DNA from 2 places in the Pseudomonas sp. MDT1-85 genome. Region 2 is predicted to be linked to the other one. Evidence: riboswitches for the same ligand, from Rfam matches in the RefSeq annotation. Region 2 holds a riboswitch; the other holds the start of a gene.
What was found. A riboswitch is a leader RNA that binds a small molecule or an ion and turns the genes downstream of it on or off. The one in region 2 is predicted to bind cobalamin.
Positions count from the first base shown of each region.

Region 1: linked by a shared signal. The riboswitch ahead of cobO (cob(I)yrinic acid a,c-diamide adenosyltransferase) and the one ahead of ACYZT2_RS16280 (CbtB domain-containing protein) in region 2 are both predicted to bind cobalamin.

Region 1 covers NZ_CM142715.1:2,186,101-2,201,192, reverse strand. The annotation lists gene ACYZT2_RS09975 (cobyrinate a,c-diamide synthase) at 1-1,277, opposite strand, end outside; gene cobO (cob(I)yrinic acid a,c-diamide adenosyltransferase) at 1,288-1,899, opposite strand; cobalamin riboswitch at 1,981-2,215, opposite strand; gene ACYZT2_RS09965 (hypothetical protein) at 2,371-2,955, shown strand; gene ACYZT2_RS09960 (PQQ-dependent sugar dehydrogenase) at 3,024-4,337, shown strand; gene ACYZT2_RS09955 (C40 family peptidase) at 4,489-5,025, opposite strand; gene ACYZT2_RS09950 (C40 family peptidase) at 5,191-5,841, opposite strand; gene hda (DnaA regulatory inactivator Hda) at 6,071-6,775, opposite strand; gene ACYZT2_RS09940 (AI-2E family transporter) at 7,006-8,079, opposite strand; gene ACYZT2_RS09935 (DUF2066 domain-containing protein) at 8,110-9,168, opposite strand; gene purM (phosphoribosylformylglycinamidine cyclo-ligase) at 9,559-10,617, shown strand; gene purN (phosphoribosylglycinamide formyltransferase) at 10,617-11,267, shown strand; gene ACYZT2_RS09920 (DUF3108 domain-containing protein) at 11,276-11,989, shown strand; gene ACYZT2_RS09915 (DUF3859 domain-containing protein) at 12,059-12,523, opposite strand; gene ACYZT2_RS09910 (OsmC family protein) at 12,807-13,223, shown strand; gene ACYZT2_RS09905 (pirin family protein) at 13,285-14,157, shown strand; gene htpG (molecular chaperone HtpG) at 14,443-15,092, opposite strand, start outside.
Region 2 covers NZ_CM142715.1:3,616,976-3,632,067, reverse strand. The annotation lists gene ACYZT2_RS16315 (NEL-type E3 ubiquitin ligase domain-containing protein) at 1-152, shown strand, start outside; gene metH (methionine synthase) at 218-3,928, opposite strand; gene ACYZT2_RS16305 (fatty acid cis/trans isomerase) at 4,084-6,369, shown strand; gene nfuA (Fe-S biogenesis protein NfuA) at 6,594-7,178, shown strand; gene cobM (precorrin-4 C(11)-methyltransferase) at 7,320-8,066, opposite strand; gene ACYZT2_RS16290 (cobalamin biosynthesis protein) at 8,149-8,562, opposite strand; gene ACYZT2_RS16285 (CbtA family protein) at 8,559-9,266, opposite strand; gene ACYZT2_RS16280 (CbtB domain-containing protein) at 9,278-9,469, opposite strand; cobalamin riboswitch at 9,591-9,818, opposite strand; cobalamin riboswitch at 9,995-10,210, shown strand; gene cobW (cobalamin biosynthesis protein CobW) at 10,309-11,382, shown strand; gene cobN (cobaltochelatase subunit CobN) at 11,386-15,092, shown strand, end outside.

The DNA of each region.
Region 1 (15,092 bases), 1.4 Mb from region 2:
GCAATCGCCGATGGATTGGACGGAAAATAAAAATGCACATAAGAGGCCGTCATCCGCCCCTCGCGATAAACCGCCTCCGCCCCTCGCCCGCCATTGGGACTCAAACCTCGAGCAATTGGCTCAAGTTCAGTGCTGGTCAACGAGTGGTGATACGTATGCCCACGCAGCAAACCTTCCGGCAGTTCGACCGCCTGCAAGGCCAACGCGGCAAGACGCTTCTGCATCACCGCATCCCCGGCCAGCAAGCCGACCAGTTCAGCGCGAGTGCCTTCGACATCGGTCAACGAATCCAGCAGATACAGCATGCCGCCACACTCGGCCAGCAACGGTTTGCCCGCTGCGTGGTGAGCACGGATCGCGGTCAGCATCGGCGTGTTTTGTGACAACGCCACATGGTGCAATTCGGGGTAACCGCCCGGCAGATAGAGGCTGTCTGCCTCCGGCAATTCGGTGTCGCGGATCGGCGAGAAGAAAGACAATTCGGCGCCCATGGCCCGCAACAGATCCAGACTCGCGCCGTAGGTAAACGCGAAAGCTTCGTCCCGGGCCACGGCAATCCGCACACCGGCCAGCAACGGTTCGGCTGCGATCATTTCAGGCGCGGCGAATTCCACGGCCGGCGGTAGAGCCACGTCGCAACTGCTGGCCAGTGAATCGGCCGCCGCATCGAGACGCAGGTCGAGGTCATTCAGCTCGCTGGCCTGAACCAGGCCGAGATGTCGACTTGGCAATTCGATCCCGGTCTCCCGGGACAACGCACCGTACCAGCGCAAGCCTTCAGTCAGGCTGCCTTCGAGCAACTGCGCATGCCGCACGGTGCCGACCCGGTTGGCCAGCACACCGGCAAACGGCAAGTCCGTCTGATAACGTGCAAGGCCCAGGGCCAGCGCGCCAAACGTCTGCGCCATGGCGGTGCCGTCGATCACGCCGAGCACCGGCACACCAAAGTGCCGCGCCAGATCGGCGCTGGACGGCGTACCGTCGAACAGCCCCATGACGCCTTCGATGAGGATCAGATCGGCTTCGCCTGCGGCCTCCCACAATAGACGCCGACTTTCCTGCTCACCGACCATCCACATGTCGAGTTGATAGACCGGTGCGCCGCTGGCGCGCTCGAGAATCATCGGGTCGAGAAAGTCCGGGCCGCATTTGAACACGCGAACCTTGCGCCCCTGATTGCGATGCAAACGGGCGAGCGCGGCGGTGACGGTGGTCTTGCCCTGACCGGAGGCCGGCGCGGCGATCAGTACCGCCGGGCATTGACGATGGCTATTCATAAAATGCAGTTCACAACTCGACGCCTTTCTGCGCTTTGATTCCTGCCTGGAAGGCGTGCTTGATCATGCCCATTTCAGTGACGGTGTCGGCCAGCTCGATCATCTCTGGTTTGGCGCCACGACCGGTGACCACCACGTGCTGCATCGGCGGACGGGCCTGCAAGTCGCTGAGCACCTGATCGAGATCGAGGTAGCCGTGCTTGAGGGCGATGTTCAATTCATCGAGCACCACGAGGCCAATGGCCGGATCACGCAACAATTCGCGGGACACCGCCCAGGCGGCTTCGGCGGCGGCGATATCGCGCTGGCGGTCCTGGGTTTCCCAGGTGAAGCCCTCGCCCATCACATGAAAACGCACCTGCTCCGGGAAGCGCCGGAAGAACAGCTCCTCGCCGGTGCTGGTGCGACCCTTGATGAACTGCACCACGCCGCACTGCATGCCGTGGCCCATGGACCGCGCGAGCATGCCGAACGCCGAGCTGCTCTTGCCTTTGCCGTTGCCGGAGAGCACCAGCAGCAAACCGCATTCATTCGGCGAGTTGGCGATGCGTTCGTCGATCACGGCTTTTTTGCGCAGCATGCGCGCCAGATGGCGTTCGTCACGATCGGGGGTATCAGTCATGGGGGAGCTCTCCGTTGAGGCTGGATAACGGCGGGCAGGCACAAGAATAGACGGCAAAAAGCCTGGCATCGCCCACCGTGATGCCGTTGGATGAATCAGGCCGGTCTCCGGGCTCATGAGCGGCGCCAAGGCCAACTGCGCGCCTTCCCATGTCGACAATCGACACAGTGGCTCAAGGCGCAGTCTTCACTCATTTACCGTTGCGGGGGCAGCGCCGGGATCGTGATTCTTCTTCGCTGGAAGAAATTCACTCACCGGCTTCCCTGTTTCACTCTGTCGACCAAGGTCACAGAGCACCTGAAACAAGCCGCGAAGGTTAGAGGGTTGGGGGTGGAGCGTCAATTAAAGCCTGGGCGCCGCTGAGCGAATATCTGCCGCCGATCAATTAACTGACGCCAATCTTGTGCCACACTGTCCAGCAGTGATATCAAAGAGCCACAACCTGACAACACAATAACAAGGGTGAGCCACATGCAAGGCATGATCATCAGCAATCCGAAGCTGGAATTCCTGCGACCGGTGCTGGAACGCTGGTTTGACTGTATCGACCGCTACAACGCTGTGCGCGGCGATAACGACACACCTTATTGGTACGACGAAAAAGCCAACCTCGGCCTGCTCTCCGCCGCGGCCTGGATGGCAGAAATGGTCACGCTGCCACAAACGTCGACGCGCAAACAGATCGAAGAAGGTGAACGCAACGCCCGCGCCGATCTGTTTATCGCCAGCAGCGAAGAACGCGCGTATCTCCAGGCCACCCAGCGCTGGCCGCGGGTCAACAGCCTGAACCTGACTCCGGCACTGGCGGACATCACCAGTGACGCGAAGCGAATCAGCTACGCCAGCGATCTGAAACTCGGCTGCCTGTTTGTTGCGCCGCAAAAAGCCCAGCACAGCGCCACCCCGGAAGAACTCCAGGACATGGTCGACGACCTGCAAAAGGAACACACCTGCGCCGTGGCCTGGTATTTCCCTTACGCCTACCGCAAGTTGCGTAACGAAGCCGGCAACTACCATCCGGGCATCGCTATTCTGCTCAAGGAAGCCCGCGGCTGACAGGTTGAACCATCGAGCATCTACGCTTCTCTATGATTACGTCAATGCATTCATAGGGAAGATCAGTAATGCGCAAACCCCAGCTCGTTTTCATCATCGCGCTCGCCGGAGGGCTCGCCGCCTGTGGTGAAACCTCCAGCCTGCAAGTCTCGGATGGCACAGGCCCCTCGCCCAAACTGCCAGAACCCAATAAAACCCTGATTCCGACGGTGAACATCGCCCCGGCGATCGGCTGGCCTGAAGGCAAGAAACCTGTCGCCGCGGCAGGGACTCAAGTGGCGGCGTTTGCCGAAGGCCTCGAGCACCCGCGCTGGCTTTACGTGCTGCCCAACGGCGATGTGCTGGTAGCCGAAACCAACGCGCCGCCCAAACCCGATGACGGCACAGGCATTCGCGGCTGGGTGATGGGCAAAGTCATGGGCCGTGCCGGTGCTGGCGTCCCTAGCCCGAACCGCATCACTCTCCTGCGGGACAAGGACCACGACGGCGTCGCCGAAACCCGCACGGTATTCCTGGAAAACCTCAACTCGCCCTTCGGCATGACCCTGGTTGGCAATGACCTGTACGTCGCCGACACTGATCGCCTGCTGCGTTTTCACTACGAAAACGGCGAGACGGCAATCAAGTCGCAGCCGATCAAGGTGGTCGATCTGCCGGGTGGCACGCTGAATCATCACTGGACCAAAAACGTCATCGCCAGCAAGGATGGCAGCAAGCTGTACGTCACTGTGGGCTCGAACAGCAACGTCGGTGAAAACGGCATGGATCAGGAGGAAGGACGCGCGGCAATCTGGGAAGTGGACCGGGCCACCGGCAACCATCGGATTTTCGCCTCGGGGATTCGCAATCCAAACGGTCTGGCCTGGGAACCTCAGAGCGGCGCACTGTGGACCGCCGTCAACGAGCGCGACGAAATAGGCAGCGACCTGGTGCCGGACTACATCACGTCAGTGAAGGACGGCGGGTTCTACGGCTGGCCTTACAGCTATTACGGCCAGCACGTCGATGTTCGCGTCGAGCCGCAACACCCTGATCTGGTGGCCAAGGCCATTGCGCCAGACTACGCCGTGGGGCCACATACCGCGTCACTCGGACTGACCTTCGCCGAAGGCAGCAAGTTGCCCGCTCCGTTCACTCAAGGCGCATTCATCGGCCAGCATGGCTCGTGGAACCGCAAGCCGCACAGTGGCTATAAAGTGATTTTCGTACCGTTCAGCGCCGGCAAACCGACTGGGCAGCCGGTGGATGTGCTCACCGGTTTCCTCAATGACGAGGAAAAAGCCATGGGCCGGCCGGTGGGCGTGGTGATCGATCAGCAGGGCAGCCTGCTGGTGGCGGATGATGTGGGGAACAAGGTGTGGCGCGTGACCGCGGCCAAGTAATTAGTTCGACTGTAGGAGCGAGGCTTGCCCGCGAAAGCGGTGTGTCAGTCGATATCAATGTTGACTGTGCTGCCGTCTTCGCGGGCAAGCCTCGCTCCTACAGTTTTCTGCGCAGCGTCATCCTTCAATCGAGCGGTCATGACAACATCCGCTATGGATTATGTGCCAAGTGCTCAGGTTGCAAGATGCGCTTGGCGCTCAGATAGGCTTTCTGCCAGTAAGCTTTGGACAGGCTGTCCAGCTTGACCGTGCCGCCCGTGGCTGGCGCGTGGACGAAGCGGCCTTCGCCGACATAGATCCCGGCGTGGCTGACCTGGGAGCCGCCATTGGTGGCGAAGAAAATCAGGTCACCGGTTTGCAGGCCTTCCTTGCCGATATTGGGGGCCTGCATGCCGATCATCTCGCGGGTGGAGCGCGGCAAGGAAATGCCTGCGACATCGCGATACACATAACCGATCAGACCGCTGCAATCGAACCCGGAATCCGGTGTGTTGCCGCCCCAGCGATAAGGCGTTCCCACCAGACCCAGCGCGCGAAACAGCACGTCTTCTGCCGCAGGGGAAAACGCTTGGGAAGGACCAAAAACAATGGGAGCGCGAACCACCGGCGCAGGTGGCGGTGTGCGACTGGCGCAGGCGCTGAGCAGCGCTGCGAAGAACATGAATGCGAGGCGGGCCGACATCGTCATAAACAGAACATCCTGATCTGGCTGCGGCTTTTTCCACCGAGAAGGCAGAAAAGAAAACCGCCTGCGCAGAACGCAGGCGGTTTGCCATCAATAATAGATCAGGATTCTAGCGGCTACGCGGCAAACTTCAAGTAAGACTTTAAGTTCGCCTTACAAACTGTCCGCTTACTTGCGTGCCGTGATGATAGCCGGGGCCGCAGCGGGCGCCATCGCGAGTGCGCGCTTGGCTTCGATGAAGGTCTTGCTCCAGTAGCTGTCGCCCAGGCTATCGATCCGGACACCACCGCTTTTGCGGCTGCTGGAGTGGATGAACTGGTTGTCACCCAGGTAGATCCCGGCGTGACTGACTCGACCGCGACGACCATTGGTGGCGAAGAACAGCAGGTCACCCGGCTTGAGGGCGCTGCGAGCAACCAGAGGAGCGTCAACGTTGATCATTTCGCGGGTGGAGCGCGGCAGGTTCATGCCGGCTTCTTCACGGAACAGATAACCGATGAAGCCACTGCAGTCAAAACCTGCCTCGGAGGTGCCGCCGAAACGGTAACGGGTACCGATCAGGGACATGCCACGTTCGAGGATGCTGTCGGCGAGAACCGGAAGCTGGTACGACTTGCCGCCGGCGAAGTCCGCCAGTTCTTTATCGGTAGCCATGCCGTCCTGGTAAAGAGTTTCCTGGAAAAGAACGGAAGACTGCGCGGTAACTGAATTTGAAACCTGCTGTTTAGGCTCTTGCTGGGACACTGGAGAGTGAGCAGCGCAACCAAACAACAGGGTGACGAGTGCGAGAGGCACGAGGGGTGCGAAGCGATTTAGCATGGGCACGACCGTGGCTGATAGTTTTGAAGAAGCCGCGACTATGCCCGCTATCAACCTCATTTGCAAATTCAATCGATCTTTATGTGACTTATCGGTTTCTCGTTTACATCTAAGCGCTTAAGCCCATTTTGAACCTTTGCGCAGCCTGCCCTCTTGCAGGAAAGCGGATTTTTTGACGCCTTAAATATGCCGAAACCCTTGTAAAACCTGAGTCTGATCCAGGTTTTTTTTACCAACCAAGGGTTTCTTTCAGGAACGGGATTGTCAGCTTGCGCTGAGCTTGAAGGGAGGCCTGATCGAGGCGTTCAAGCAGCTCGAAAAGCGCGCTCATGCTGCGGGTGCCACGGGTCAGAATAAAATGCCCGACCTCGTCGGTCAGGTGCAGGCCACGACGGGATGCGCGCAACTGCAAGGCACGCAATTTGTCTTCGTCAGAGAGTGGGCGCATCTGGAAAATGAGTGCCAGCGTCAGCCGCGACTTGAGATCCGCCAGCTTCACCGGCAGTTCACGCGGGGATGTCGACGCGGCGATCAGCAGACGCCGGCCGCTGTCACGCAGACGATTGAACAGATGGAACAACGCCTCTTCCCAATCCGCCTTGCCGGCGACCGCCTGCAAATCGTCCAGGCAGACCAGTTCGTATTGTTCGAGGTTATCGAGGATTTCGATGCCGCGGTCCAGCAACTCGGCCAACGGCAGGTACACCGCACGCTCCCCCAGTTGTTCGAAGCGCAGACACGCCGCCTGCAACAAATGCGTGCGCCCTACCCCGTCCTTGCCCCAGAGGTAAATCAGGCTTTCCGTCCAGCCGGCGTCGGCTTCGCAGAGCCGCTCGACATAGCCGAGTGCAGCGGCATTGGCGCCTGGGTAGTAATTGATAAAGGTAGCGTCATCACGCAGACGCACACCTAGGGGCAGCTGAATCGGTTTCATGCTGACTGAACAGTTCCAAAGGAACCGTTAGTGGCCTCTGTGTAAAGTTTGCGAAGTTTATACCCGTGAGGCTGACCGCACAATGCGACAGACCACAAGCAAAATCAAAGGTTTGCGTTAACACCCCGGTTTTATGACAGTTTCTTTGGCGGCGCATGTGACAGCCGTACGAGGGGATACGGGCAAACCTGGCACGAAACCAGGCTGTCCGCCATGAGCGATCAAAACCCTTACAGCGTGGATTCGTCGACACCGCCGTAGATATCCGAATCCTTATACAAATCATGTATATGACGCACCAGGACCATGATCACCGCCGCCACCGGCAACGCCAGCAGCACGCCGGTAAAACCAAATAGCTCGCCGCCGGCCAGGATCGCGAAAATCACCGCCACCGGGTGCAGGCCGATCCGGTCGCCCACCAGTAACGGCGTCAGCACCATACCTTCCAGCGCCTGACCGACCATGAACACCGCGACAATACCGATCATGGGATACAGATCGCCACCGAACTGGAACAGACCGGCAATCAATGCCGCACCAATCCCGATGACGAATCCCATGTACGGCACGATCGCCGCCAGACCGGCAATCAGACCGATCAACAGCCCCAGCTCCAGCCCGACGATCATCAAGCCTGCGGCGTAGATCACGCCCAGCGCCAGCATCACCAGCAACTGACCGCGCACGAACGCTCCAAGCACTTCATGGCACTCTCCCGCCAGAGACATGACGCGCTCTTCACGATCACGGGGCAGCAGACTGCGGATCTTGGCCATCATCAGGTCCCAGTCGCGCAGCAGATAAAAACTCACCACAGGGATCAACACCAGATTGGCCAGCAAACCGATCAATGCAAGGCCTGAAGCCGTCGCCTGACTCAGTACCACGCCGACCACATCGGTGGTCTGGCCCATGTGCTCGCTGAACGCTGCCTTGAGCTTGTCGAACTTCCAGAAGCCGTCTGACAACCCCATCTTCGATTGCGCCCACGGCACGGCAGTGTGCTGCAACCAGTCGAGCATCTGCGGCGTCAGCTCATACAAACGGAACAACTGCTTGGCGAGCATCGGCACCAACACCAACAACAACGCGGTGACGATCAATGTGAACAAGGCGAACACCGCCACCACGCCCCAGGTCCGTGACAGACCGTACTTTTCCAGCCGATCCACCAGCGGGTCGAACAGATAGGCCAGCAACAGCGCCACCAGGAACGGCGTCAGGATCGGGTGCAACAGGTAAACAAATGCGCAAAGCAGGACCACCCCACCGAGCCAGAACCAACGCCGTGTATCGGCCATGTACCACTCCTGCTTCTATATAAAGAAAAACTACCAGCGAAAACGTAACTGCGGCGTCGGTGCCGGGGCTGGCGCTACGGCCGGTGTCGAGCCAGCAACCACGGGTTGAACAGGCGCCACGGGGGCCGGCGCCTCACCGGCCGGAATTTCCTGCAACTTGGCCAAAGACAACTGCGCGCGCAACTGATCGGCGCTGCCGTTGACCCGATAAAGCACGCGGTCGCCATCGACACTCAGCAGACGCGCGCCAAAAGGCTCCAGCAAACGCCCGAGCGTCGCATAACGCTCCAGGCTCATTCCCTGCACTTCCAGCAATTGCTCGCTCGATGCGCCCGGCTTAGCGGCAAAACGCGGCGCCAGGCGTTGGCTGACCGCCAGCATCACCGCATCGGCCAACGCGGCGGTATCGGCGCCCTGCACGCTACCGGCTTCTTTCTGATCGCCCAACCACAAACGCCACTTGGCTTGCCATTGACCTCCCTCTTCACGGGCATGCACCGCCAGCAAAGCGTCGGCATTGTAACGGTCGGATGCACCTCGCAGCGGTGCCGGGTCTGCACTTTCCAGATTCGGCGCAGTGGCGACAATCTGCTCATTCAGGTCCGCCAGTGGCAAACGCAGCGGCAGCCCACGATGTTGCGCCGCTCGACGCAGTGGTGTAGCGCTGGCCTGACCATCGCCGACCAGGCTCGAACCTTCGGTGGAGTCGTTCAACCACCAACTGAGAATCGATGGCCGGTTGGCGCCCCACACGGCCAACCCGGCTCGCCGCAAGGCCTGCTCGGTGGTGGCCGGATCGAAATCGACTTTCAGCACTTGCGGTGGCCCGGCGTCATAACCGAACTGACTGATGATTTGCTGGGGGTCTTTGCGCACGACCGCCAGACCCGGGCTCTGCGCAGCCTTGGGGTCGCCGGTGAGGCGCAACACCAACGTATCCAGCGCCCGCTGAGTCGCCTGGTCACGCTCCTCCGGCGTCTGGCTGCTGACAGGCTCGCGCACTTGATAGAGGCCTTTGACGGTTTCGGCATGGCTGGTCAGGCTGACCACGGATAAACAGCCCACGAACAAGCATTTAAGAAAACGCATAAAAGATTCCTGACGACAAGAGCGGCTGGAACAAACCGCATGAACATGAAGACGATTGAGCTAGGCTGTGACCACACGCTCAAGCAAAACATTCACACGATCACGTTAAGTTTTCGCATTGACATAACGATAGACGGTTAGCGTCGATACCTTATACAGCCATGCGGGACGCCACCAATACGAGCAATATCGGTTTTTTTAACGCGATATGCCTCTGCCCGTCGGCACGAGGATGGCCGGTGCCCCTCAAGCCTGATAAAATCGCGCGCCTTCGCAGACCGGCAACAGCCGGGCGCCCTGAAATTCGCGTACGGCAATTGCCCTTCGCCAGCTTCAGTGGCCCCACTGGACTCGGTCGTTACCCCTGAATCCCCCCTAAAGGCCTGGATCATGAGCAAGCAACCCTCCCTGAGCTACAAGGACGCCGGTGTAGACATCGACGCCGGTGAAGCATTGGTCGAACGCATCAAGAGCGTCGCCAAGCGCACTGCGCGCCCGGAAGTCATGGGCGGCCTGGGCGGTTTCGGCGCCCTCTGCGAAATCCCGGCCGGTTACAAGCAACCGGTACTGGTCTCGGGCACTGACGGCGTCGGCACCAAACTGCGCCTGGCGCTGAACCTGAACAAGCACGACAGCATCGGCATCGACCTGGTCGCCATGTGCGTGAACGACCTGGTGGTCTGCGGCGCCGAGCCGCTGTTCTTCCTCGACTACTACGCCACCGGCAAACTGAACGTCGAAACCGCGACCCAGGTCGTGACCGGCATCGGCGCTGGCTGTGAACTGTCCGGCTGCTCCCTGGTCGGCGGCGAAACCGCTGAAATGCCTGGCATGTACGAAGGCGAAGACTACGACCTGGCCGGCTTCTGCGTCGGCGTCGTGGAAAAGTCCGAAATCATCGACGGTTCCAAAGTCGCTGCCGGCGATGCCCTGCTCGCCCTGCCGTCTTCCGGCCCGCACTCCAATGGCTACTCGCTGATCCGCAAGATCATCGAAGTGTCCGGTGCAGACATCGAAAACATCCAGCTCGACGGCAAACCGCTGACCGACCTGCTGATGGCCCCGACCCGCATCTATGTGAAGCCGCTGCTCAAGCTGATCAAAGAAACCGGCGCCGTCAAAGCCATGGCCCACATCACCGGTGGTGGCCTGCTGGACAACATCCCGCGCGTTCTGCCAAAAGGCGCACAAGCGGTGGTTGACGTTGCAAGCTGGACTCGTCCTGCCGTGTTCGACTGGCTGCAAGAGAAAGGCAACGTCGACGAAAACGAAATGCACCGCGTACTGAACTGCGGCGTCGGCATGGTCATCTGCGTTAGCCAGGAGCACGTTGAGACCGCGCTGAACGTCCTGCGTGAAGCCGGCGAGCAGCCTTGGGTCATCGGTCAGATCTCCACCGCTGCCGAAGGCGCGGCCCAGGTTGAACTGAAGAACCTCAAGGCTCACTGATGCCCAAGACCTGTGATGTGGTGGTGCTGTTGTCCGGCACCGGCAGTAACTTGCAGGCATTGATCGACAGCACGCGGACCGGCGACAGCCCGGTTCGCATCGCTGCGGTGATCTCCAACCGCGCCGACGCCTACGGCCTGCAACGCGCCAGGGACGCGGGTATCGACACCCGCACCCTGGATCACAAGGCTTTCGAAGGTCGCGAGGCCTTCGATGCCGCGCTGATCGAACTGATCGACGCCTTCAACCCCAAACTCGTGGTACTGGCCGGCTTCATGCGCATTCTCAGCGCTGACTTCGTGCGCCACTATCAGGGTCGCCTGCTTAATATCCACCCCTCGCTGCTGCCCAAATACAAAGGGTTACACACTCATCAGCGCGCGCTGGAGGCCGGCGACACTGAACACGGCTGTTCCGTGCACTTCGTCACCGAGGAACTCGATGGCGGACCACTGGTCGTACAGGCAGTAATACCGGTAGAGTTGCACGATTCGCCGCAGAGTCTGGCGCAGCGAGTCCATACCCAGGAACACCTGATCTACCCGATGGCCGTACGCTGGTTTGCTGAAGGTCGTTTAACACTCGGTGAACAAGGTGCTTTACTGGACGGACAGTTACTCGCGGCCAGCGGCCACTTGATTCGAACCTAGGAGATTTTATGCGTCGCGCCCTGCTCTTCGCTTGCGCTCTGCTCGCCCTGCCGTTTGCGCAGGCCGCAGACCTTCAACCCTTCTCCGCCAGCTACACCGCCGACTGGAAGCAGTTGCCCATGAGCGGCACCGCCGAACGCAGCCTGACCAAGGGAGCCAACGGCGTCTGGAAACTCAGCTTCAAGGCGTCGATGATGATCGCCAGCCTGACCGAAGAAAGCACCCTGACCCTGGACAAGGACACGCTGCTGCCACAGTCCTACCACTTCGAACGTGGTGGCCTGGGCAAAGCCAAGAAGGCCGATCTGGACTTCGACTGGACCACCAAAATGGTCACCGGCACCGATCGCGGTGACGCCGTCAAGCTTCCACTCAACCGCGGCATGGTCGACAAGTCCACCTATCAACTGGCGCTGCAGCATGACGTGGCCGCTGGCAAGAAAAGCATGAGTTATCAGGTCGTCGATGACGGCGAAGTCGATACCTATGACTTCCGCGTGCTGGGCTCGGAGAAAGTCGACACCAAGGCTGGCCAGATCGATGCGATCAAGGTCGAGCGCGTGCGCGATCCGACACAAAGCAAGCGCATCACCGTGCTGTGGTTCGCCAAGGACTGGGATTATTTGCTGGTCCGTCTGCAACAGGTCGAAACCGACGGCAAGGAGTACAACATCATGCTTCTCGATGGTACGGTCAACGGCAAGCCGGTCAAAGGCAGCTGATCCGCAACGACATGAAAGCCCCGCAAATGCGGGGCTTTTTTTGTCTGGCATTTGGCTGGGCGAGAGCGATCAGCGCACGGTAAAGCGTTGCTGGGCCAGCAGACGGTCGCCCTGGAACACCATGAAACGCCATTCACCGGGAACGACTTCATGGCTTTCGGTGAACTCGTACGCCATCAGGTCCTGCGGAGCACCGGGAACCAGTTTTTGAGTGACTTCCAGTTTGTCGTGACGCACGCCATCCGGAGTACGGATGCCCGGCGTGAAATAGAGCAAAGTCAGCGGCTGGTCTTCGGCGACCTTGCCGGCCAACTGGTAACGCATACCGAACTTGGTGCCGAGTTTGGCGGGGACGATTTCGGTCTGCTGGATCTGTTCATTGCTGCGACGCAAAACTCGCTCGCCCGATTGCAGTTCGGCTTTCGGGCCAGCGAACACGCCGTATTCCACCGGGCCTTCGACGCGGACTTCGGCGCTGGCCAGACCACTGACAAACATCATTGTGGCCAGGGCAGCTAAATGGGTGAGGTGCATGGTGCGCTCCTTGATTAAGATGAGCGCGAGGGTATGACGCCGGGGTGACAGGACGATGACAACTCTGAACTCAGCGCAATCCTGTAGGAGCGAGGCTTGCCCGCGAAGAACGATGACGCGTAATACCTGAAAAACCGCGGTGCATTCTTCGCGGGCAAGCCTCGCAGGTTGGGGAAAGGTCAAATCCCCCGCCAAGAAAGTGGAACGCGAGTTTGAAGGAATGCTCTATAACTTCACGGTCTTTTTTGATCGAATGACTTTTCCACTGCCCGCGAGGTTTCCCATGACTGTTACCGTCAATACCATCTGCGCCGAAGGTTTTCGTCACAGCGTCCAGATCGATGACCACGAACTCTTTGCCGATGTGCCGAAAACCTCGGGCGGCGAAGGCACCGCGCCTGAACCACACGACTACTTCGACGCTGCCCTCGGCGCCTGCAAGGCCCTGACACTGAAAATGTATGCCCAGAAAAAGGACATCCCGCTGACGGGCGTCGAGGTTGAGGTCACGCGCGACAACAGTGAAGAGCAGAAAGGCAAATACGCCCTGCACGTCGAGCTCACGCTCAAGGGTGTGCTCACCGACGCCCAGCGAGACGAGCTGCACCGCGTGGCCGACCGCTGCCCGGTACACAAGCTGATGACCACTTCCGACATCAGCATCGAAACCCATCTGTCCGAAGGTGCGTTCAGCCAATAGCGGCAAGGGCTGCGCAAGCGGGTTATGCTCCCTGCGTCACCCGCTCAGCCTGGAATGCACCATGAACACTCCGCTCGTGATCCGCCCTCGCGCCGAAGATGTCGAAGGCCAGCCGATTCTTCGCCCGTTGCCGTCAGCCAAATGCCGCAACGTCGGGCCTTTCGTGTTTTTCGACCACATGCTCGAAACTCATTATCCGGCGGGCAAAGGCATGAACATCCGTCAGCATCCGCACATCGGCCTGTCCACCCTCACCTACCTGTTCGAAGGGCAAATCCAGCACAAGGACAGCCTCGGTTCCGATCAGGTGGTGAATTCCGGCGATGTCAGCTGGATGACGGCGGGTAGCGCAATCGCCCACGTCGAACGCACGCCCGAATCATTGAAAGCCAGCGGCTTTACGATGCACGGCTTACAGATCTGGCTGGCTTCGCCCAAGGATCGTCACGGCCCGGGACATTACAGCCACCATCCGGCTGCCACGCTGCCAGTCAGCGATAACCTTGGCGTGAAGATACGGATGATTGCCGGGTCAGGCTTTTGCCTCGAATCGCCGGTCCCGGTGCTTTCTCCTACGCTGTACGCCGAATTGAACCTGCAAACGGCGACCACATTGCTGATCCCAACCGAGCATGAAGAACGGGCACTGTACGTGCTAAGCGGTGAAGCGCAACTGGATGGCGAGCTGATTGAACCTCACTCGCTGGTGGTGTTGCCGGTCGGGGAAGAGATGACACTGTTCGCCGAGAGCGACTGTCATGCGGTGCTGTTTGGCGGCGCGCCCCTGGATGGGCCGCGACGGATCAACTGGAATTTCGTGGCCAGCGATCCGGCATTGATCGATGAAGCACGTCGGCGCTGGGCGGCCGGGGATTGGCCGACAGTGCCGGGGGAAAGCGAGCGGATCGAACTGCCTTCGGATCTTCGGCGTTAGTAACACCGCCATCGCGAGCAGGCTCGCTCCCACAATGGATCGCACTCATGCACAAATTATGTGTGCACTGGAGATCTAATGTGGGAGCGAGCCTGCTCGCGATTTGGCCCGCACTAACACCGAAAGTGCCGGGACAAAAAACAGCTATCAGCCCTTGAACACTTCATCCAGCACGTTATGCATCGATGGCGACGCAACGAACCATAATTTGGCTCATGACTAACTCCCAGTAAAAAAGCCCCAGAATGAAAAAACCCGCCGAAGCGGGTTTTTTTTCCAACGCGGTTAAACCGACAGTTCAACCAACAGCTTGTTCAGGCGGCGCACATAAGCGGCCGGGTCTTTCAAGCTGTCGCCGGCCGCCAGGGCCGCCTGATCGAACAGAATGTGCGACAGGTCGCCGAAGCGCTCGTCGCTCTGTTCGTTGTCGAGTTTCTCGATCAGCGGGTGAGCCGGGTTGAATTCGAAGATCGGCTTCGAATCCGGAACCTTCTGACCACTGGCTTCCAGGATCTGACGCATTTGCAGGCCCAGGTCCTGCTCGCCGATGGCCAGAATCGCCGGGGAATCAGTCAGACGGTGGGAAACGCGTACTTCGGCAACGGAGTCGCCCAAAGCGGTCTTGAGACGCTCAACCAGACCTTCTTTGGACTTGGCGACTTCTTCCGCGGCTTTCTTGTCTTCTTCCGAATCCAGGTTGCCGAGGTCCAGGTCACCGCGTGCCACGTCGACAAAGCTCTTGCCGTCGAAGTCGTTGAGGTAGCTCATCAGCCACTCGTCGATGCGGCCGGTCAGCAAGAGCACTTCGATGCCTTTCTTGCGGAAGACTTCCAGGTGCGGGCTGTTTTTGACTTGCGCATAGGTTTCGCCGGTCAGGTAGTAGATCTTGTCCTGACCTTCCTTGGCGCGGGCCAGGTAGTCGGCCAGACCTACAA
Region 2 (15,092 bases):
TCATAGAGCTGGGCAAACAGGCTGAAAAACTCCGTAAACAAAAACTGATCAACCTGACCCGAAGAGAAATGCTGGATCTTCAGACGCTCGCTGGGCCAAATGAACAGCCGGGAACGCTTTCGCCGCAACCGGGGCCGTCACGGTCTAACTGAGTCAAAGTGGCATCTGATTGACCGATAACGGGAGCGAGTACGCACGCTCCCGTTATCAAGAGCTCTCAGTTGTCATAACCCAGATTCGGCGCCAGCCAACGCTCGGTCACGCTCAACTCCTGGCCTTTACGCGAGGTGTAACTCTGCACCTGGTCCTTGTCGATCTTGCCCACGGCGAAGTACTGCGCCTGCGGGTGCGCGAAGTACCAGCCACTGACCGCTGCCGCCGGGAACATGGCGTAGTGCTCGGTGAGGAACACACCGCTGCGGCCAGCCTTGAGTTCTTCCGCTTCCGGGTCCAGCAGTTTGAACAGCGTGGCTTTCTCGGTGTGATCCGGGCAGGCCGGGTAGCCCGGAGCAGGGCGGATGCCGGTGTATTGCTCTTTGATCAGCGCCTCGTTATCGAGCGTTTCATCCTGGGCATAACCCCAGTAATCCTTCCGCACTTGCTGGTGCAGCCATTCGGCGCAGGCCTCGGCCAAGCGGTCGGCCAGCGCCTTGACCATGATCGAGTTGTAATCGTCGCCAGCGTCCTGATAGGCCTTGGCCACTTCCTCAGCGCCGATACCGGCAGTGGTAATGAACCCGCCGACGTAATCGATGATTTCGCTGTCCTTTGGGGCAACGAAGTCGGCCAGCGAGAAGTTCGGCTTGCCGTCGGTCTTGATGATCTGCTGGCGCAAGTGATGCAACTTGGCCAACGGCTTGCCGTCATCGCCATACAGTTCGATGTCGTCGTCGCGGACCTGGTTGGCGGGCCAGAAACCAAACACCGCACGGGCACTGATCAGCTTCTCGTCGATGAGCTTGGCGAGCATTTCCTGGGCGTCGGCATAGAGCGCGGTGGCGGCTTCACCGACCACTTCGTCCTGGAGGATGCGCGGGAATTTTCCGGCCAGGTCCCAGGAAATGAAGAACGGTGTCCAGTCGATGTATTCGGCGAGGACTTTCAAATCAATATTGTCCAGCACCTTGGCACCCGTGAACGTCGGCTTGACCGGCGTATAGGTGCTCCAGTCGAACTGCGGTTTCTTGGCGATGGCCACCGGGTAGCTCAAGCGTTCGGTACGGGCGCTGCGGTTGGCGGTGCGCTCGCGAACCTCGATGTATTCCAGGCGAGTCTTCTCGACGAAACCGGCCTTCAGTTCCTTCGACAGTAACTGCGTTGCCACGCCCACGGCGCGGGAGGCGTCGGTGACGTAGATCACCGCGTCGTTGCTGTACTTGGGCTCGATCTTCACCGCCGTGTGCGCCTTGGACGTGGTTGCGCCACCGATCATCAACGGCAGATGGAAGTCCTGACGCTGCATCTCGCGGGCCACGTGAACCATTTCGTCCAGCGAAGGCGTGATCAAACCGGACAGGCCGATGATGTCGCATTTCTGTTCTTTGGCGACTTGCAGGATCTTTTCCGCCGGCACCATCACGCCGAGGTCGACGATGTCGTAGCCGTTGCAGCCCAACACCACGCCGACGATGTTCTTGCCGATGTCATGCACGTCGCCCTTGACCGTGGCCATGAGGATCTTGCCCTTGGCTTGCGGCTTGTCGCCTTTTTCCAGCTCGATGAACGGGATCAAGTGCGCCACGGCCTGCTTCATCACGCGGGCGGATTTCACCACCTGCGGCAGGAACATTTTGCCGGCGCCAAACAGGTCGCCGACGATGTTCATGCCGGACATCAGCGGGCCTTCGATCACTTCGATCGGGCGAGCAAAGGACAGGCGCGACTCTTCGGTGTCTTCGACGATGTGGGTGGTGATGCCCTTGACCAGCGCGTGTTCCAGACGCTTGTTGACGTCCCAGTTGCGCCACTCTTCGGTCTCGGCTTCCTTGACGCTGCCGTCGCCCTTGTACTTGTCGGCGATGGCGAGGAGGGCGTCGGTGCCTTCCGGGGTACGGTTGAGGATCACGTCTTCGACGGCGTCGCGCAGCTCGGCCGGGATCTGGTCGTAGATCTCCAGCTGACCGGCGTTGACAATGCCCATGGTGAGGCCATTACGGATCGCATACAGCAAGAACACCGAGTGAATCGCCTCGCGCACCGGGTTGTTGCCACGGAACGAGAACGACACGTTCGACACGCCACCGGAAGTCAGGGCGTACGGCAGTTCATCGCGGATGTAGGCGCAGGCGTTGATGAAGTCCACAGCGTAGTTGTTGTGTTCTTCGATGCCGGTGGCCACGGCGAAGATGTTCGGGTCGAAGATGATGTCTTCAGGCGGGAAGCCGACGTCGTTGACCAGAATGTCGTAGGAGCGTTTGCAGATTTCTTTCTTGCGCGCTTCGGTGTCGGCCTGGCCGGCTTCGTCGAAGGCCATCACCACCACGGCGGCGCCGTAGCGCTTGCACAGTTTGGCGTGATGAATGAACTGCTCGACGCCTTCTTTCATGCTGATCGAGTTGACGATGCCCTTGCCCTGGATGCACTTGAGGCCGGCTTCGATCACTTCCCACTTGGAGGAGTCGATCATGATCGGCACGCGGGAGATGTCCGGTTCACCGGCAATCAGATTGAGGAAGGTCACCATGGCCTTCTTCGAATCGAGCATCCCTTCGTCCATGTTGATGTCGATCACCTGGGCGCCGGCTTCGACCTGCTGCAGGGCGACTTCCAGGGCTTCGGTGTAGTTGTCATCACGGATCAGCCGGGCGAACTTGGCGGAACCGGTGATGTTGGTCCGCTCGCCGACGTTGACGAACAAGGAGCTACGATCGATGGTGAACGGTTCCAGGCCCGACAGGCGGCAGGCCTTCGGAATGTCCGGGATTTCACGCGGCGCATAACCGGCCACCGCTTTGGCGATGGCTTCGATGTGGCCCGGCGTGGTGCCGCAGCAGCCGCCGACGATGTTCAGGAAGCCGCTTTGGGCGAATTCTTCGATGACCTTGGCGGTTTCCGATGGCAGTTCGTCGTACTCACCGAATTCGTTCGGCAGGCCGGCGTTCGGGTGGGCCGACACGTAGGTGCTGGCCTTGTTCGACAGTTCTTCCAGGTACGGGCGCAGTTCACTGGCGCCAAGGGCGCAGTTCAGGCCGACGGAAATCGGCTTGGCGTGGGCCACGGAGTTCCAGAACGCTTCGGTGGTCTGGCCGGAGAGGGTGCGGCCAGAGGCGTCGGTGATGGTGCCGGAAATCATGATCGGCAACTCGACGCCCAGCTCTTCGTAAACCCCTTGCACAGCGAAGATCGCGGCTTTGGCGTTGAGGGTGTCGAAGATGGTTTCGATCAGGATCAGGTCGGCGCCGCCTTCGATCAGGCCTTTGGTGGCCTCGGTGTAGTTTTCCACCAGTTCATCGAAGGTCACGTTGCGGTAGCCGGGGTTGTTCACGTCAGGCGACAACGAGCAGGTGCGACTGGTAGGACCGAGCACGCCGGCGACGAAGCGTGGTCGGTCCGGGGTTTCCAGAGTCTTGGCGTCCGCCACCTTGCGCGCCAGGCGTGCGCCTTCTACGTTGAGTTCGTACGCCAGGCCCTGCATGCCGTAGTCAGCCTGGGACACTTGGGTGGCGTTGAAGGTGTTGGTTTCCAGAATGTCGGCGCCGGCATCCAGGTAGGCTTTTTCAATAGCGCCAATCACGTCCGGGCGCGTCAGCACCAACAGGTCGTTGTTGCCTTTTACATCGCTCGGCCAGTCGGCGAAGCGTTTGCCACGGTAATCCTGCTCCTCGAGCTTGTAGCTCTGGATCATCGTACCCATGCCGCCATCGAGAATCAGGATGCGCTCTTTGAGGGCGTGCTTGAGAGCTTGAAGGCGAACGCTGCGATCGGACATTTGGACTACTCGGTAAGGCCATGACGAAGGGGCGGGATAATAACAAACCTGTGCGCTTTTGGAGCATGTGCGGGTTTTGCATGAATATCGTTCATGTTGGTGCGCAGGCCACACCGGTAGAATCGCGGCGTTTTCTCATGATCAGGACCAGGGATATGTCGTATCGCGTCGTCACCAGCCTATTGATGCTGTTTTTAAGCGGGGGCGCCGCTGCACAAGGTCCGGATATTTCCTACGTCCGCGACATTCAACCGATCTTCACTGAAAAGTGCGTGGCCTGCCATGCCTGCTACGACTCCGCCTGTCAGCTCAATCTGGGCAGTGGCGAAGGGGCGGCCCGGGGCGCGACGAAGGCGCCTGTCTATGATGGTGAGCGCAGTCAGGCCGCAGCGCCGACCCGGCTGTTTTATGACGCCTTCGACAAGCGTGCCTGGCAGCAAAAGGGCTTTTATTCGGTGCTCGACGCCCAAGGCAGCCAGGCGGCGCTGATGGCGCGGATGCTTGAACTGGGCCACAAAACCCCGTTGCAACCCAACGCCAAGTTGCCGGAAGACATCGTCCTGGGCCTGAACCGGGAAAACATGTGCGCCATGCCGGCGGAGTTCGACGGCTACGCCAGCTCCCACCCGAAAGAAGGCATGCCGTTGGCGGTCACCGGCCTGACCGATCAGCAATACCAGACGTTGCACCGCTGGCTGGCTTCTGGCGCGCCAATTGATGAACAGGGTCTGGTACCCAGCGCCAAGGAAGCCTTGCAGGTGGTGCAGTGGGAAAACCTCCTCAACGCGCCGGGTGCCCGGGAGAGCCTGGTCGGGCGCTGGTTGTTCGAGCACTGGTTCCTGGCGCACATCTATTTCAAGGACGGCGAGCCGGGGCATTTCTTTCAGTGGGTACGTTCGCGCACGCCGACGGGGCAGCCGATCGATCTGATTAACACCCGCCGTCCGAATGACGATCCGGGCACTCAGGTTTACTACCGTTTATGGCCGGTGCAAGGCGTGATCGTGCACAAGACCCACATCATCTATCCGCTGAGCGCGGCGAAGATGGCGCGGATCAAAAGCCTGTTTTACAGCGGTAACTGGCAGGTCAACGCGCTGCCGGGTTACGGGCCGGAGCGACGGGCCAATCCGTTCACGACCTTTGAGGCGATCCCGGCTCAGGCGCGTTACCAGTTCATGCTCGATAACGCCGAATACTTCGTGCGCACCTTTATTCGTGGCCCGGTCTGCCGTGGCCAGATCGCCACCGACGTGATTCGCGACAACTTCTGGGCGCTGTTCCAGGCGCCGGAGCATGACCTTTACATCACCGACCCGAACTATCGAGGCCAGGCCACGCCGTTGCTGGCGATGCCGGGGCAGAACGATGACGTCGGCAGTGTTCTGAGCCTGTGGCACGCCTACCGCGACAAACGCAACGAATATGAAGCCCTGCGCCGGGACAGCTACGCCGATCTGTCGGCGCCGAGCTGGTCGACCCTGTGGGCCGGCAATGACAACGCGCTGCTGAGCATCTTCCGGCATTTCGACAGCGCCTCGGTGAACAAGGGTCTGATCGGTGACGTGCCGCAGACGATGTGGCTGTTCGATTACCCATTGCTGGAACGTACGTATTACCAGTTGGCGGTCAACTTCGATGTGTTCGGCAACGTGTCCCATCAGGCCCAGACCCGGCTGTACTTCGACCTGATTCGCAACGGTGCCGAGCAGAACTTCTTGCGTCTGATGCCGGCCGACTCACGGGACGGCTACCTCGACGATTGGTATCAGAACGGCGGCAAGTTCAAGATGTGGCTGGATTATGAGTACATCGATAACGACAAACCGACGGCACTGACGCTGGACGAAAAAGATCCAAAACGCGATTTCGCCCTGCAATTGCTGGCCCGGTACGGCGACCTCAATGCCAGGCCCGACCCGATCAACCGCTGCGATGGCGCTTACTGCTCGCGGCCGAACATCGATCTGGCTTTGCAGAACGCCGAACAGGCCTTGAGCCGCCTGACTTCACGTCCGGCTGCGGGGTTGAAGGTCATCGATCAGTTGCCGGAAGCCACGATGTTGCGTATCGAGACCCAAAGCGGCAAGCGCGAGGTCTACAGCCTGCTGCGTAATCGCGCCCACAGCAACGTGGCGTTCCTGCTCGGTGAGTCGATGCGCTATCAGCCGGGGCTCGATACGTTGACGATTTATCCGGGTGTGCTCAGCAGCTACCCGAACTTCATGTTCAACATCCCGGCCGGGCAACTGCCCGCGTTCGTCGATGCGATGGAAAACGCGAAGGACGCTGCCAGTTTCGAGAAAATCGTCGAGCGCTGGGGCATTCGCCGCAGCCATCCGCAGTTCTGGCAGTATTTCCACGATCTGAGCCGCTACATCCACGACACCGACCCGGTGGAAGAGGGCGTGCTGGACATGAATCGCTACGAAAACCTCTGAAACACCGTTGACCCCCTGTAGGAGCGAAGCTTGCTCGCGAAAGCGGTCTGACATTCAGCGTAGATGTCGACTGTCAGACCGCTTTCGCGAGCAAGCTTGATCTCCTACAGGGATTCGGCGGTGATCAGGTGTTTAGACAGGTGCATCTTTCCCGACAAAAACACTGGGACTTTGTGCGGCGCGATGATTGGCGTAAACTGCGTCCAAGCCTGCGAGGAGTTTCCATGACCGCTATTACCATTACCGACGCCGCCCACGATTACCTGGCTGATCTGCTCTCCAAGCAGAACACCCCGGGTATCGGCATCCGCGTCTTTATCACCCAGCCTGGCACCCAGTACGCCGAAACCTGCATTGCCTACTGCAAGCCGGGCGAAGAAAAACCTGAAGACACGGCGCTGGGGCTCAAAAGCTTCACCGCTTACATCGACTCGTTCAGCGAAGCATTTCTGGACGATGCGGTAGTCGACTACGCCACCGACCGCATGGGCGGCCAACTGACCATCAAGGCGCCAAACGCCAAAGTACCGATGGTCAACGCCGACAGCCCGGTCAACGAGCGCATCAACTACTACCTGCAAACCGAGATCAACCCGGGGCTGGCCAGCCACGGCGGTCAGGTCAGCCTGATCGATGTGGTCGAAGACGGCATCGCCGTGCTGAAATTCGGCGGCGGTTGCCAGGGCTGCGGCCAGGCAGACGTCACCCTGCGCGAAGGCATCGAGCGCACCTTGCTCGAGCGTATTCCTGAGCTCAAGGGCGTTCGTGACGTGACCGACCACACGCAGAAAGAAAACGCCTACTACTAAGGTGTTCGCTGCAAACATAAAAAACGGTGCCCGTGAGCACCGTTTTTTTATGGGTGAAATTCACTGGCCCCATCGCGAGCAGGCTCGCTCCCACATTGGAATGCGGTCAACTGTGGGAGCGAGCCTGCTCGCGATGGGGCCCTATGGCCTGTACAAATGCGCACGCCCCGCGCGATACAATGACGATTCACTGAAGTGTTCGCTGCCCAACACCCGGCCCACCAGAATCAGCGCCGTCCGGCGAAATCCCTTGGCTTCAACCTTCTCGGCAATATCCGCCAGCGTCCCCACCACCCAATCCTGATCCGGCCAGGTCGCCCGATGGATCACTGCGATCGGGCAATCGGCGCCGTAGTGCGGCAGCAGTTCGGCGAGGATTTTCTCCAGATGATTGACTCCCAAATGGATCGCCATGGTCGCCCCATGCTGCGCCAGACTGCCCAGTTCTTCACCGGCCGGCATCGCGGTTTTGTCGGCGTAGCGGGTCAGAATCACGCTCTGTGATACGTCCGGCAAGGTCAGTTCAGCGCCCAAAAGGGCCGCGCAGGCGGCGGTGGCGGTGACGCCGGGAATGATTTCGAAAGGAATGTCGAGTTCACGCAGGTAGCGAATCTGCTCGCCAATCGCGCCGTACAGACTCGGATCGCCGGAATGCACCCGGGCCACGTCCTGGCCGTTGGCATGGGCGGATTTGATCAGCTCGATGATCTGTTCCAAGTGCAATTCGGCGCTGTTGACCACTTGTTCGGCCCGGTGACCCTCCAGTACGGCGGCGGGCACCAGGGAGCCTGCATAGATGATGACCGGGCAGCTACGAATCAGCCGCTGGCCTTTGACGGTAATCAGTTCCGGGTCGCCGGGGCCTGCGCCAATGAAGTAGACGGTCATCGTCGTTTCCTGTCAGAAAAAGGGTATGGGCAGGCTTCAGATGAAGATTGCTCATGATCGAAGGTGGGGATTATCGGGGATTTTACGCGGCGCTGGCCAATGCAAGGGTGGCCTGGGCGTATTTTTGTCGTGGAATCAGTAACTTTGCCGGTGCCTGAGCCAATTGTTCGGCCAATGCCAGCGCCGCACTTTCCGCTACGCCGTAACAGCCGGTGCGTTCGAACGCGATGTCCGAGTGGTGGCTGAGTTGCGGTTCATAACCGGCCAATTGTTCGCTGCTGAAGTACATCAGCGGCAATGCCAGCTGTTCGGCCAGTTCGATCAGGGCGGGTTCTTCGCGCTTGAGGTCGATACTGGCCAGGGCCTTGATCTCACGAAGCTCGATTTGATGAGCCTGTAACGCCTGATCAAGCAGCGCCCGCAGCGTGCCGACGGGGCAGCCGCGCTGGCAGCCCAGGCCGACCACCAGGGTCGGCGCTGTGCTGACGTCAGTCATGCGCGGTATTGCCCATCGCTTTTACGGCGGAACAACCAGGCGCTGATCAGGCCCAGGGCCAGCCAGAACGCCATGTTGGTCAGCTGCGAAGCGATTTTGAACTGCGCTTCCAGGGCTTGCGGCGCCAGCATCGAATGGACTTCCGGTTGCGGCGCACCGATCACATGAGGCACGGCCAGAATCGCCACGCCGAGGATCTTCATCAGCCAGTGGCGGCTGAACACGATCAGCGCGATGCCGACAGCGGTAGACGCGGCAGTGCCAATCCACCAGATCTGCCGTTGCGCCAGATCCGCCGCGGCAGTGCCCGGCAGCTCAGGTGGCAGGCCGAGGGTGGGCGCCAGCACGAACGTCGCGTAACCGGCCAGACCCCAGAGCAGGCCCTGAGAGGTACGGCGTGGAGCGCGCAAGGTGTAGAGGCCCGCGAGCATCAGGGCGAAACCGACCGCGACCACCAGATTGCCACCGGTGGTCGACAGCACGCGCTGCCAGCCGTCTTCAGGTTCCCAGGCTTCGGCGTCGTGGGTGTGAGCGGTGACAGCACCCGCGGCATGCTCGTGGATTTCGACAGCGGCCGGCTCGGATTTTTCGTAGGTCTCGGCCTGCAGAATCAGCGGAGCCACCCAGAAGCTTTGCAGCAGGGTCAGCAGCAGGGCGGCCAGCAGCCCGCTGAAACCTGCGGTTTGCGCAATACGCTTGATCATGTCAGCAGGTCTCAATGGCACGGAAAGGCGGAGCTGTGACGGGTATCGTGCGCGGCGTTGTGTACCGCTTCGATGTGCGAGAAACCGGCGAAATACACAAGGCACGCGCCAAGGATCGACGCACAAAAAGCGGCGGTCAGGCGTTGGCTCAGGGTTGAAGTAGTGCTGGCGGTGCTGCTGGCGGTACTGCTGATGATCGACATGGCGCTTCCCTCTGGTCTGTCAGCGGGTGAATAGAGCGCATGAAAACCTCCGCACGCCGGGGCACGCAGAGATTTCGAACAGCGCCCGCCCACCGCGGGTTTGTTATTCAGTGAACGTAAAAGTCACTTTGTGTTGCGGGCCGGTCTCCGGGCTCGCGAGGGGCAGGGCTAACGCCGAAACCTGCAAGCATCACCTTCCCATGCCATATGACAGGCACAGTGGATCTGACGCTTCACTCGCTTACCGTTGCGGGGGCAGCACCGGACTGACATGGCTTTAGAGTAAAGCACATGATTCACCGGTTTCCCGTTTCACCCTGTGAAGGGCACCCGTAACAAGGCGTGTAGGAGAGCATGTGCGGGGGTTGGGCGTCAATTGGCAGGGGGTCTCAACTCGATACCGAGGCGTTTCCATCGCGAGCAGGCTCGCTCCCACAGGTGACCGCATTTCAATGTGGGAGCGAGCCTGCTCGCGATGGGGCCGGTGGCGGCGCTACAAGACATTGACCCGCCCCCACACGATGCGTAGCCTTGCGCTTTCGAGGTTCTTCGGCGTCTGCCGAAGCTAAGAAGGGAACGCGGTCGATGCCGCGGCTGCCCCCGCAACTGTGAACGGTGATGTTCGCTGCCACGCCACTGCAAGCCCTGATCCATCAGGTTCGCGGGAAGGCGCAGCGAATGCCAGGCCAACAAGGTCGGCACACCGTCAGCCAGGAGACCTGCCTCGAAACGAATTCTCACTACAACCGGGCGGGGTGATCCGGTGGCGAAATCTTCCGCGCGCATTTGCAGCAGCGGTCGTCGTCCCGTATGCCCGCCACCTTGCCAAAGGGCATCCGATGAAAACACTGGCCAAACTCCCCGTCACCATCGTTACCGGCTTCCTCGGCTCGGGCAAAACCACCTTGCTGCGCCACATGCTCGACAACGCCCAGGGCCGCCGCATCGCGGTGATCGTCAACGAGTTCGGCGAGTTGGGCATCGACGGCGAAATCCTCAAGCAGTGCTCGATCGGTTGCACCGAAGAAGAAGCCAACGGTCGTGTCTATGAACTGGCCAACGGCTGCCTGTGCTGCACGGTTCAGGAAGAATTCTTCCCGGTGATGCGCGAACTGGTCGCTCGTCGCGGCGACCTCGACCACATCCTGATCGAAACTTCGGGCCTGGCCCTGCCAAAACCTTTGGTTCAAGCCTTCCAGTGGCCAGAAATCCGCAGCGCCTGCACGGTTGACGCGGTGATCACCGTGGTCGACAGCCCGGCCGTCGCTGCGGGCACCTTCGCTGCGTTCCCGGATCAGGTCGATGCCATGCGCAAACTTGACCCGAACCTGGACCACGAATCGCCGCTGCACGAGCTGTTCGCCGACCAACTGGCCAGCGCCGACCTGGTGATCCTCAACAAGGCCGACCTGATCAGCGCTGAAGACCTGGCCCGCGTGCGCCTGGAAGTCGCCGAAGAGCTGCCGCCAGCGGTGAAAGTCATCGAAGCCAGCAGCGGTCGTCTGCCACTGGACGTGCTGATCGGCCTCGGCGCCGGTTCCGAAGAACACATCGACAGCCGCCACAGCCATCACGATCATCACCACGAAGGTGAAGACGGTCATCACGATGAGCACGACCACGACGCATTCGACTCCATCTCTATCGAACTGCCGCAAGCCGACGAAAGCCTGCTGATGGACGCGCTGACTCAATTGGTGGTCCAGCACGGCATCCTTCGGGTCAAAGGTTTTGCCGCGGTGCCGAACAAGCCGATGCGCCTGCTGATCCAGGGCGTGGGCACGCGTTTCGACAAGCACTTCGACCGTCAGTGGGGCGCTGAAGAAGCACGCACCACCCGTCTGGTGTTGATCGGTCAGGATCTGGATGCCGCTGCGCTCGAAGCGCAATTGCGCGCCGCGCTCAGCGTTTAAACCATGCACCTGCTCAGGACCCAGCCCGGCGGTTTCGTGTCGGACGACAACATTGCCGACCTTGGACAAACCCCCGCCGAACTGGTGATCCTGTGCAGCGGCGATTCCAGCCTGGCGTTGCTCGCCGAAGCGGCGCAGCAGTTGCCCGATGATTACCCGAGCGTGCGTCTGGCCAACCCGATGCAGGTGCAGAATCACGCCTCGGTCGATCTCTACGTCGACGAAGTGCTGCGCCACGCCAAAGTGATTCTGATCTCGCTGCACGGCGGCATCGCCTATTGGCGTTACGGCATCGAGCGTCTGGTGGAATTGTCCGAGCGCGGCGTGCAGCTGATTCTGGTGCCGGGGGATGATCGCCCGGACCCGGAACTCAGTGACCTGAGCACCGTAACTCCGCAAGACCGCGATCGGCTCTGGCACTTCCTGCGTCAGGGCGGCATGGCCAATGCGCTCGACCTGTTTCGCTGTCTCGCCAATCGCTGGCTGGGCCGCGACTACCCATGGTCCGAGCCGCAAACCCTGCCACGCACCGCGATATACCACCCGCAAAAAAGCCCCGCTGAACTGAGCGATTGGCAAGCCGACTGGCAAGCTGATCAGCCGGTGGCGGCGGTGCTGTTTTACCGCTCGCATTTGCAGGCGGCGAACACTTGTTTCATCGATATTTTCTGCCAGCGTTTGCAGGCGGCGGGGTTGAACCCGTTGCCAATCGCGCTGGCCAGTCTGAAAGAGCCCGGCTGCCTGACGGTGGTTGAGGACTTGCTGGATGAAGTCGAGGCGGGGGTGATTCTCAACACCACCGGTTTCGCCCAGTCCAGCCCCGAAACACCGCACCTGCGGCCGTTCCGCCGCAATATTCCGGTGATTCAGGCGATCTGCGCCCAGGACAATGAACCCGGTTGGCGCGCCAGCGAACAAGGCCTCGGCCCGCGGGATCTGGCGATGCACATCGCGCTGCCGGAGCTGGACGGGCGGATCATCAGTCGGCCTATCAGCTTCAAGGACCTGGCCTGGCGCAGCGAGCGCAGTCAGTCCGACGTGGTCTGCTACCGGCCGCAACCGGAACGCATGGATTTTGTCGCCGAGTTGGCGCGGCGCTGGATCGATCTGGCGCGAGTGCCCAACGGCGAAAAACGCATCGCCCTGATCCTCGCCAACTACCCGACTCGCGATGGGCGTATCGGCAATGGCGTGGGTCTCGATACACCGGCCGCCGCACTGAATATCCTCCGAGCGCTGCACGCCGAAGGTTATCCGCTGCCGGCCGAGTTGCCGGACAGCGGCACCGCGTTGATCCAGCAATTGCTCGGTGGCGTCAGCAACGACCTCGACACCCTCGACCAGCGTCCCTGCCAACAAAGCCTCGCGCTGGACGACTACAACCTGATGTTCAACGCGCTGCCCGAGGCCAATCGCCAAGCCGTGCTGGAGCGCTGGGGCTCGCCCGAAAACGATCCAATGTTCCGTGGCGGACGAATGATGATTGCCGGTCTGCGCTTCGGCCTGACTTTCGTTGGCATTCAGCCGGCCCGGGGTTACCAGGTGGACCCGAGCGCGGTCTATCACGACCCGGACCTGGTGCCGCCTCACGGCTATCTGGCGTTTTACTTCTGGTTGCGCAACACCTACGGCGCTCATGGTGTGATCCACGTCGGCAAGCACGGCAACCTCGAATGGCTGCCGGGTAAGGGCGTCGGGTTGTCGGAAAACTGCTGGCCGGACGCATTGCTTGGACCGCTGCCGAACATCTATCCGTTTATCGTCAACGACCCGGGCGAGGGCGCCCAAGCCAAGCGCCGTACGCAGGCCGTGATCATTGATCACCTGATGCCGCCGCTGACCCGCGCTGAAACCTACGGTCCGCTGCGTAATCTCGAATTGTTGGCCGACGAATATTACGAAGCGCAATTGCTCGATCCGCGCCGCGCCCGGGAGCTGCAACGCGACATTCTGCAACTAGTGCGCGACACGCACATCGACCGTGAACTGCAGCTGGACGAAAAGCTCGACAGTGACGCCGATGCGGCGATCTGGTTGCCGCGTCTGGATACTTACCTGTGCGACTTGAAGGAGTCGCAGATTCGCGATGGCCTGCACATTTTTGGCGAATCGCCGACCGGGCGGTTGCGAATCGACACCTTATTGGCCTTGCTGCGTATTCCTCGCGGCGACGGTCGTGGGGCGCAATCGAGCTTGCTGCGGGCTCTGGCCAAGGCGTTCGCGTTGGGCTTCGATCCGCTGGATTGCGTTTTGGCCGAGCCCTGGAGCGGTCCTCGGCCGGATGCCTTGTTGTCGACCAGCGATGAAGCCTGGCGCACGGCGGGCGATACCCGTGAGCGTCTGGAACTGTTCGCCGCGCAGCTGATCTCGCAGGCACTGAGCACGCCTCAAACCAACCCCGGTCCCTGTGGGAGCGAGCCTGCTCGCGAAGCGGTTGATCATTCAACATTGATGTCGATTGACCCACCGCTTTCGCGAGCAGGCTCGCTCCCACAGAAAGCAAATTGGTCCGAGGTGCATGCCATCATCGACAGCCTGCGCGAAGTCGTCGCTCCACGCCTGGACGCCTGCGGCCCGGCGGAAATGCGCGGTCTGCTCGACGCCCTCAGCGGTCGATTCGTCCCGGCTGGCCCGAGCGGCGCACCGAGTCGCGGTCGTCTGGACGTGCTGCCCACCGGGCGCAATTTCTATTCGGTGGATGTGCGCAACCTACCGACCACCACCGCGTGGCGCATCGGTTTCCAATCCGCAAATCTGATTCTTGAGCGGCACTTGCAGGACCACGGTGATCACCTGCGTCAGCTCGGTCTGTCGGTCTGGGGCACCGCGACCATGCGCACCGGCGGCGACGACATCGCCCAGGCCATGGCGCTGATGGGCGTGCGACCGGTGTGGGCCACTGGCAGCCAGCGCGTCGATGATTTCGAGATTCTGCCGTTGAGCCTGCTGGACCGCCCGCGCGTGGATGTGACCTTGCGGGTCTCCGGATTCTTCCGCGATGCCTTTGCCAACCTGATCCGGCTGTTCGACGCCGCCGTGCAAGCGGTCGCCGCGCTGGATGAACCGGACGATCTCAACCCGTTGGCGGCCAAGGTCCGCGCTGAGCGGCAAGCGCTGCTGGATTCCGGTCTGGATGAAGAAGCGGCGCGGCGGCAGGCCGGCTGGCGCATCTTCGGGGCCAAACCGGGTGCTTACGGAGCGGGCGTGCAGGGCGCCATCGACGGTCGCCTCTGGCAAAGCCGCGAAGACCTGGCCGAGGTTTACCTGAACTGGGGCGGCTACGCTTACGGCGGCTCTGACGAAGGCACCGCCGCCCGCGAACAATTCGCCCAGCGTCTGAGCCAGGTGCAGGCAGTGCTGCAAAACCAGGACAACCGCGAGCACGACTTGCTCGATTCCAACGATTATTACCAGTTCCAGGGTGGCATGCTGGCGGCCGTCGAAAGCCTCAGCGGTGAAGCGGCGGCCAGTTATCACGGCGACCACAGTCAGCCGGACTTGCCAAAGATCCGCACCTTGAAGGAAGAGCTTAACCGGGTGATCCGTTCCCGGGCAGCCAATCCGAAATGGATCGACGGGGTCAAGCGTCACGGCTATAAAGGCGCGTTCGAACTGGCGGCGACGGTCGATAACCTGTTTGCGTTCGACGCCACCACGCAGTTGATCGACGATCACCAATATGCGTTGCTGGCGGACGCCTATTTGCTTGA